Regions from separate parts of the Streptomyces sp. NPDC018045 genome, predicted to be linked through region 1. Evidence: predicted binding sites of a transcription regulator. Region 1 holds the regulator's gene; the other holds the start of a gene.
The links. Region 1 encodes HspR, which represses chaperone genes until heat shock. Its sites were predicted from a motif close to TTGAGNNNNNNNNNCTCAA; they were not measured.
Positions count from the first base shown of each region.

Region 2: a site for HspR is predicted at 2,096-2,114, ahead of lon (endopeptidase La). Genes of this name have one in related genera too.

Region 1 covers NZ_JBIRFL010000003.1:125,033-129,439, forward strand. Annotated here, with positions in the region: gene clpB (ATP-dependent chaperone ClpB) at 1-893, opposite strand, end outside; gene ACH4EB_RS08150 (TIGR03618 family F420-dependent PPOX class oxidoreductase) at 1,342-1,746, shown strand; gene ACH4EB_RS08155 (hypothetical protein) at 1,858-2,262, shown strand; gene ACH4EB_RS08160 (heat shock protein transcriptional repressor HspR) at 2,323-2,775, opposite strand; gene dnaJ (molecular chaperone DnaJ) at 2,781-3,956, opposite strand; gene grpE (nucleotide exchange factor GrpE) at 3,999-4,407, opposite strand, start outside.
Region 2 covers NZ_JBIRFL010000013.1:139,635-144,041, reverse strand. Annotated here, with positions in the region: gene lon (endopeptidase La) at 1-2,073, opposite strand, end outside; gene ACH4EB_RS25980 (hypothetical protein) at 2,380-2,649, shown strand; gene ACH4EB_RS25975 (hypothetical protein) at 2,764-2,907, opposite strand; gene ACH4EB_RS25970 (hypothetical protein) at 2,997-3,296, shown strand; gene ACH4EB_RS25965 (VOC family protein) at 3,384-3,773, opposite strand; gene ACH4EB_RS25960 (rhomboid-like protein) at 3,876-4,407, opposite strand, start outside.

The sequences.
Region 1 (4,407 bases):
CCCGCGTCCATGGCGGAGTCGCCGCCGGCGCCGGTGCCGACGACCGTGTGCAGCTCGTCGATGAACGTGATGATCTGGCCGTCGCTGGACTTGATCTCCGCCAGGACGGTCTTGAGCCGCTCCTCGAACTCGCCGCGGTACTTCGCGCCCGCGACCATCGCGCCCAGGTCCAGGGCCACCAGCCGCTTGTCGCGCAGCGACTCGGGGACGTCGCCCTTCACTATCCGCTGCGCCAGCCCCTCGACGACCGCGGTCTTGCCGACGCCGGGCTCGCCGATGAGCACCGGGTTGTTCTTCGTACGCCGTGAGAGGACCTGCACCACACGGCGGATCTCCTGGTCACGGCCGATGACCGGGTCCAGTCGGCCCTCGCGCGCGGCCGCCGTGAAGTCCGTACCGAACTTCTCCAGCGCCTTGTACGTGCCCTCCGGGTCCGGGGTGGTCACCCGGCGGCCGCCGCGGCTGTCCTCGAAGGCGCTCAGCAGCTTCTTGGCCGTGGCGCCCTGCTCCGTCAGCAGTTCGCCGGCGCGGCCGCCCTTCGCGGCGATGCCGATGAGCAGGTGCTCGGTGGAGATGAACTCGTCGCCCAGCTCCTTGGCGCGCTGCGCCGCGTCGGCGATGACGGCCAGCGTGTCGCGGTCGGGCTGCGGCGGCGCGACCGTGGAACCCTGCACGCTGGGCTGTCCGGCGAGCTGGCGCTCGGCGCCGGAGCGCAGCGCGGCGGCGTCCGCCCCGACGGCGGCCAGCAGGTCGGTGATGTTCTCGTTGTCCCCGCCGGCGAGGAGGGCGAGCAGCAGATGCGCGGGGGTCATGTCCGCGTGTCCCGCGGTCACCGCCCGCTCGTTGGCGGCGCTCAGCGCCTCGCGGCTCTTGTTGGTCAGCTCGGCGTCCACTCGCGCGCTCCTCCTTGGGCTCGGGTGTGTGATCGGTGCCGTGGTCCGGCAGTGGAACCTGCTCAGCTCAACGTCCGATAAGTTGAGTCTATTCCACTCAAGGCCGTTCCGGGGACTCCACGGCGTCTTCCGGCCCTCCTACGGGTGCACCGGGTGGCACGGTCCATGCCCGGGCCTCGCCGCCGCGGCGCCGGCCGGCCGCCGCGCGGGTACGCTCCGGACCGGCGTACGGCCGCCGCCGCGGCCCGGCCGATCCCGCCCGACCTGCCTCCGTCGTCCCGGTCCGGGCCGTCCGCCGCCGTGGCGGGACCGCCCGCCGTTCTGCGCGTTTCATCAGGGCGGATGGCGGTTCCATGGCGTCTTCACGCCTCCTCCACGCCACCTTCGCCGGCCCTTCGCGGTCCCTCCGCACGGCATCCCCACAGGTTCCCCAATTACTCTTCCGGTCATGGCCCACGACCTGGACGACCTCAGCCCCGAGTACCTCGCCTTCTGGAGCGAGCACCTCCTGTGCACGCTGACCACCCTGCGCCCCGACGGCACGCCGCACGTCGTCCCGGTCGGTGTCACCTTCGACGCGAACCAGCGCATCGCCCGGGTGATCACCCGTAAGGACAGCAGCAAGGTCGGCCATGTCCTCGCGGGCGGCCCGGACGGCGCCCGGGTCGCGGTGTGCCAGATGCAGGGCAGGCGGTGGGCCACCCTGGAGGGCGTCGCCCGGATCCGTACGGACGCGGACGTGGTGGCGGACGCGGTACGGCGCTACGCCGAGCGGTACGGCCGCACTCCGACCCCCAAGCCGGACCGGGTGATGATCGAGATCACCGTCACCAAGGCGCTGGGCCGGGCGTAACCACGGGGGCCATGCGTGCGGATACGCCTCGCCGCCCGGCACCGCCCCTGCGCCGCGCCGGTCGCGCGGCGGTATCGTCACCCCCACACCCGCCACGTCCCGGGGGGCACGATGAACTCGGTCCGAGTGACGGCGATCGCCTGCCTCATGCCGCTGTCGGGGCTGGACGACGACCCGTTCCTGGTGGACGACCACAGCCAGCACGCGATGTGTACGCAGTGGGCGCAGGCCCGCGACTACGACCTGACCTGCCGGCTGAGCGTGCACCGGCTCCGCGCCGACCACACCGCGCTGTGGCAGGACGTGGCGGCCGGCCTGGTCGACGTGTTCGTCGCCCCCGGCCGCCGTGCCCTGGAGAGCGCGATCGCCTCGGCCGACGACTTCACCGTCCGGTGCGCCGCCGCCGGCGTCCGGCTGGAGATCGCCGACTACGACGAGCCGGTCTACACGTCCACCATGAAGTCCCATGTGCACCGCCGCCTGTCCATGCCGACGGCCGGCTACAACGGCTGCTGAACGAGCGGCAGGGGCCGGGGTGCGTGTGCACCCCGGCCCCTGCCAGCAGACGATGGCGGCCTACTCGGACCGCTTCTTCGGACGCCACACGACCAGCGCACCGGCCTGCTGCACGTCCTGATACGGGACCAGGTCGCGGCGGTACGAGGCGTGCACGGCCGCCTCCCGCTGCTGGATGGCGGCGGCCGCGCCCTCGACCGCGTGCTGCAGCTCGGCGACCCGCTGGCGCAGGGCCGCGACCTGATTCTCCAGTTCGATGATGCGCTTGATGCCGGCGAGGTTGATGCCCTCGTCCTGCGACAACCGCTGCACTTCCCGGAGCAGATCGATGTCCCGGGCCGAATAGCGCCGGCCGCGCCCCGCCGTACGGTCGGGCGAGACCAGCCCCAGGCGGTCGTACTGACGCAGGGTCTGCGGATGCAGACCCGAGAGCTGAGCCGCGACGGAAATGACGTACACCGGCGACTCTTCGGTCAGTTCGTACGGGTTCCGACGCCCGCCCCGGCCATCCATCCGACTCAAGCTCCCTTCGCGGCCTGGAACAGCTCCGCCCGCGGGTCCTCGCCCGCGGTCGCCTCGCGGTAGGACTCCAACGACTCCCGTGCGGCGTCGCCGAGATCCTTGGGGACGCTCACCTCGACGGTGACCAGCAGGTCGCCGCGGGTGCCGTCCTTGCGCGACGCGCCCTTGCCGCGCACGCGCATCGTACGTCCGTTGGGCGTCCCGGCCGGGAGCTTGAGCGTCACCGGCGGGCCGCCGAGGGTCGGCACCCGCACCTCGCCGCCCAGCGCCGCCTCCGGGAAGGTGACCGGGACGGTGACGGTCAGGTTGTCACCCTTGCGCCCGAAGACCGGGTGGGCCTCGACGTGCACGACGACGTACAGATCGCCGTTCGGCCCGCCGCGCTCGCCCGGGGTGCCCTTGCCGCGCAGCCGGATGCGCTGCCCGTCGGAGACACCCGCCGGGATGCGCACCTGCATCGTGCGCGAACTGGTCGCCCGGCCGCTGCCCTTGCAGACATCGCACGGGTTCTCCGCGATCAGGCCGCGGCCCTTGCAGTCCACGCACGGGTCGGTGAGCGAGAAACCGCCACCACCGCCGCGGCTGACCTGACCGGTGCCGACACAGGTCGGGCACACGCGCGGCGTGCCGTTCTTGTCGCCGGTGCCGGAGCACGTCTTGCAGGGCGCCTGGCTGGACATCCGCAGCGGGACCGTGGCCCCGTCCGCCGCCTCGGTGAAGCTGAGCGTCACCTCGGACTCGATGTCCTGACCGCGGCGCGGCTGCGTACGCGTGCCGCCACCACGGTTGAACAGGCCGCCGAAGACGTCACCGAGCCCGCCGCCGAAGCCGCCGCCCGCCGTGCCGCCCTGCGCGCCGCCTCCGAAGAGGTCGCCCAGGTCGAAGTTGAACGATCCGCCACCGGCGCCACCGGGGCCGGCGCGGAAGCCGCCGTTGCCGAACAGCGCCCGCGCCTCGTCGTACTCCTTGCGGCGCTTGGGGTCACCGAGGATGTCGTTGGCCTCGGAGATCTCCTTGAAACGCTCCTCGGCCTTGGCGTCCCCCTTGTTGGCGTCCGGGTGGAACTCCCGGGCCAGCTTGCGGTACGCCTTCTTGATCTCCGCCTCGGTGGCGTCCTTCGGGACGCCGAGGACCTTGTAGTAGTCCTTCTCCACGAAGTCCTTGGTGTTCATCCCCGACGTCCCTCCTCCCGAACTGCTTCCCGCGCCGCCGCGTCAGCCCTCCTCCGGGCCACCGCTCTCCTCGTCCGAAGCCTTCGCGTCGTCCTCCGAGGCGGCCTTGCCGGGCTGCGGTTCGGCGACCGCGACCCGCGCGGGGCGGATCGTTCGTTCACCGATGCGATACCCGGGCTGGAGGATGGCGACGCACGTGGTCTCCGTGACATCCGGAGCGTACGAGTGCATCAGGGCCTCGTGGATCGTCGGGTCGAAGGGCTCGCCCTCCTTGCCGAACTGCTGGAGGCCCAGCTTCGCGGCCACCGTCTCCAGCGACTCGGCCACCGACTTGAAGCCGCCGACCAGCTCGCCGTGCTCCCGGGCCCGGCCGATGTCGTCGAGCACGGGCAGCAGCTCGGTGAGCAGATTCGCCGCGGCGATCTCCTTCACCGACACCCGGTCCCGCTCC
Region 2 (4,407 bases), on a different contig from region 1:
CTTCGGGACCGCGCCCGCCGGTACGTGCAGGTGGACGCCGCGCTCCTTCAAGTCGCCGACCGGAAGCTCCAGTTCCGCGCCGTGCGAGCGCAGGAAGGACAGCGCGATGTGCGCGGACTCCTTCATCACGTCACCGAGCTGGCCCGTGAGCTGGACCCCCGACGCGCCGGTCTCCGGGTCGGCGAGCGAGGCCTCCACGTACAGCACGTCGCCGCCCGCGCCGGTGACCGCGAGACCGGTGACCACGCCCGGCACGGACGTGCGCCGCTCGGCCGGGTCCTGCGCCGACTCCGGGGTGTGGTGCGGCCGCCCGATCAGCGGACGCAGCTCGTCCACGCCCACCGTGAACGGCAGCGCACGCTCGCCCAGTTCGCTCTGGGCCGCGACCTTGCGCAGCAGCCGCCCGACGGCCCGCTCCAGATTCCGTACGCCCGCCTCGCGGGTGTACTCACCCGCGAGCTTGTGCAGCGCCCCGTCCGTGAGCGTGACCTCGCCGGGCTCCAGACCGGCCCGCTCCAACTGGCGCGGCAGCAGGTGGTCCCGGGCGATGACGACCTTCTCGTCCTGGGTGTAGCCGTCCAGCCTGACCAGCTCCATACGGTCGAGCAGCGGCTCCGGGATGGCCTCCAGGACATTGGCCGTGGCCAGGAAGACCACGTCGCTCAGGTCCAGCTCGACCTCCAGGTAGTGGTCCCGGAAGGTGTGGTTCTGCGCCGGGTCGAGGACTTCGAGGAGGGCCGCGGCCGGGTCGCCCCGGAAGTCCGAGCCGACCTTGTCGATCTCGTCCAGGAGGACGACCGGGTTCATCGAGCCGGCCTCCTTGATGGCGCGCACGATGCGGCCGGGCAGCGCGCCGACGTACGTACGCCGGTGGCCGCGGATCTCCGCCTCGTCCCGTACGCCGCCGAGCGCGACCCGGACGAATTCGCGGCCCATGGCGCGGGCCACGGACTCGCCCAGCGAGGTCTTGCCGACGCCGGGCGGGCCGACCAGCGCCAGCACGGCGCCTCCCCGGCGGCCGCCCACCAGGCCGAGGCCGCGGTCCGCGCGCCGCTTGCGCACGGCCAGATACTCGGTGATGCGCTCCTTGACGTCCTCCAGACCGGCGTGGTCGGCGTCCAGGACCTCCTTGGCGCCGGGAATGTCGTACGCGTCCTCCGTGCGCTCGTTCCACGGCAGCTCCAGCACCGTGTCCAGCCAGGTCCTGATCCAGCTTCCCTCCGGGCTCTGGTCGCTGGACCGCTCCAGCTTGTCGACCTCCTTGAGCGCCGCCTTACGGACGTCCTCGGGCAGCCGGGCCGCCTCCACGCGGGCGCGGTAGTCGTCGCCCTCGTCCTCCGGGTCGCCGTTCAGCTCGGCCAGCTCCTTGCGGACGGCCTCCATCTGGCGGCGCAGCAGGAACTCGCGCTGCTGCTTGTCGACGCCCTCCTGGACGTCCTTGGCGATGGCCTCCGCCACGTCCTGCTCGGCGAGGTGCTCGCGCAGCGCCTCGGTGGCCTGCTTCAGGCGGGCCACCGGGTCGGTGGTCTCCAGCAGCCGCACCTTCTGCTCGGTGCTCAGGAACGGTGAGTAGCCGGAATTGTCCGCGAGCTGCGAGACGTCCTCGATCTGCTGGACGCGGTCCACGACCTGCCAGGCGCCGCGCTTCTTGAGCCAGTCGGTGGCCAGGGCCTTGTACTCCTTGACCAGCTCGGTGACCGCGCCGGGCAGGGGCTCGGGCACCGTCTCCTCGACGGTGGTGCCCTCCACCCACAGGGCGGCGCCGGGGCCGGTGGTGCCCGCGCCGATACGGACCCGGCCGAGGCCGCGGATCAGCGCGCCGGGGTCGCCGTCGGACAGCCGTCCGACCTGCTCGACGCGGCCCAGCACGCCGATCGCCGCATACGCGCCGTCGACCCGCGGCACAAGGAGCACCCGCGGCTTGTTACCCGGTGAGGCAGCGGACTGCGCGGCCTCCACGGCGGCCCGCACGTCCGCCTCCGAGAGGTCCAGGGGGACCACCATGCCGGGCAGGACGACCTCGTCGTCGAGGGGCAGTACGGGCAGAGTGAGCGAGGTGGACGTCGAAGCCATGATCTCCCCTTCGGCAGGCAAGTTGAGCTGTACTCACTCAATGCGTGTGAGGTGGGAGATGTTCCCCCGCGCCTGTTCGCTGTGAGCGATCACCCACCGGCGGCTGTTCGGCTGTCCGGCCGCTGGGGGCGGGGCTCCGGTGCCCTCAAGCGCCGGACGGGCTTGTGCCGGCGCTCGGGATGGGCGGGGCTCACCTGGCAGGGGCGGCGTCCGGCGCCTTCGGCGCGGCTCGCCCCGTGGGGAACGAGGTCGTGCGGCCAGGGGCCACGGCCCTGTTCCCGTACAGCCAGGGCGCTTGATGCCTGATTGGCGAGACACATCCACCTGGCGGCGCGGAACCCGTTGCGGCGGTGGTCCGTCGCCGTGGTCGCCGCCCTGGCGGCACTCGCCGTGAACGTGACGGTGGCCGCCCCGGCGGCGCAGGCCGTCGACAACGACGGCACCTCGCCGTTCGCCACGTACAACATGCACGGCTCAGACAACGACCTGACCTGGCGATCGGAGATCGAGTCCCTGGCCGCGAACCACGCGGCGGTGGCGCTGCAGGAGGTCGGCGCCGGGCCCCTATGCCGGTGAACGAAAACCGGAACAATTACTGCCATACCCGGCTTTCTCACGACCGCGCCCCCAGCCCAGTTCCGTCACGGTGGTCGCCTGGCCCATCGGCAACAACGTCACCCACTACGTGTACTAGAGGACGTGGTCCGGCGAGGTGACCGCTCCGGGCCGCTCGACCAGGTCCGCGACTTCGCGGCCAGGGACCGCCGGGATGCGGCCTCCCGGATCGTCGCCGGCACGTGCGACGACCCGCGGGCGCAGTGGACGGTCAGCCACCTTCCGATGTCGGGACCCGAGCAGGGGAGGAACTCGCCACCGGGACCTGGCACGGTACGGAGGTCCTGGAGCTCCAAGGGGAACGCGACGTGAGCATGCGGGAAGCCGTGGGCGTGATCGCGAACGCTGTGGGTGCGGACGACTTCACCTATGAGCGGACCAGCCTCGCCGACTTCCCTGCGGCACTCCGCAGCAAGGGGGTGTCCGTCAACGTCGCGGACATGATGGCCGAGGTCGGCGAAGCCGTTAACTCCCGTCACATGCGTATGGAGCAGCCGCGTACCGCCCGCACATCCACCCCCACCTCCCTCGAACGGTTCATCGAGGAAGAATTCGCTCCCCGGTACCGCGCAGGGGCAGGCCATTACTCAGCGCTACACGCCACCTGACCGTAGCCGTACGAGGACAGTGCCGCTACGCGAGGCGTGGTTGCGGAAGGCCGGAGCGTGGGCGGCTGTTCCGCCGCTGTGGGGTGCTCAGGTCCGGGTCATGTGCATGAGTTCCCAGACGTGGCCGTCGGGGTCCTGGAAGCTGACGCCGTACATGGGGCCCTCTTCCATGGGCGGCTTCCAGGGGCTCGCGCCGGCCGCCAGCGCCTTGGCGAGGATGTCGTCGGCTTCTTCCCGGCTGTCACAGGACAGGCAGGTGAGGACTTCCTTCGTCTTCGCGGCGTCGCTGATGTCGCCGTTGATGAAGTCCCGGAAGCGGTTCTCCTGGAGGAGCATGACGCAGATGTTCTCCTCGACGACCATGCACAGCGTGTGCTCGTCGGAGAAGTCGGGGTTGAACGCGAAGCCGAGGCGGGTGAAGAACTCGCGGGAGACGGCGATGTCCTTGACCGGCAGATTGACGAAGATCATTCGCATGGTGGGTGCCTCTTCCTGACGGAGCGGGGCCCCGGCCTCCCGAGCCGGGTGCAACCCTCGCTCCACCTCCCCGTGAAGCCATGGAGAAGCGTGTTCAAGAAGCTAGCAACGGCCACTGACAATCGCCGCCGGACGAGGCCCGCGGGGGCGTCGCAGGAGAGGCCCGGCGAGCGTCCCGAGGATCAGGGCGAGAAGGTGGCCCGAGTCGCTGACGGGGTCCTCGGAGACCAGCAGGTTGTTGACGGCGAACCAGGTGACGCCCATCAGGAGCGGCCACCGGGCCCAGGCCGGCAGCAGGCCCGCCAGCGCGCCGGTGCAGGCCATCACGCCGAAGCTGATGCCGTAGTCGAGGCGTTGCAGGGAAGCGGCGGGGAGGTGGCCGAGGGCCACCGCGGCGCCGACCGGCAGTTCGGTGGCGAGGGTCGCGAGCGTGTGGCCGCCGAAGAAGACCGCCGCCGTCCGCAGCGCGCCGGCCCGGCGTTCCAGGGCCGTCAGGACGAACAGGAAGGCGACGGCGTACGCGGAGGTCAGGCCGCCGGCGATCCACAGGGCACTGGCGACGAGCACCCGCAGCGGCGCGTGCGCCAGGTGCTCGACATCCGTACTGGAGCCCCGGAGCAGGGCGTGGACCAGT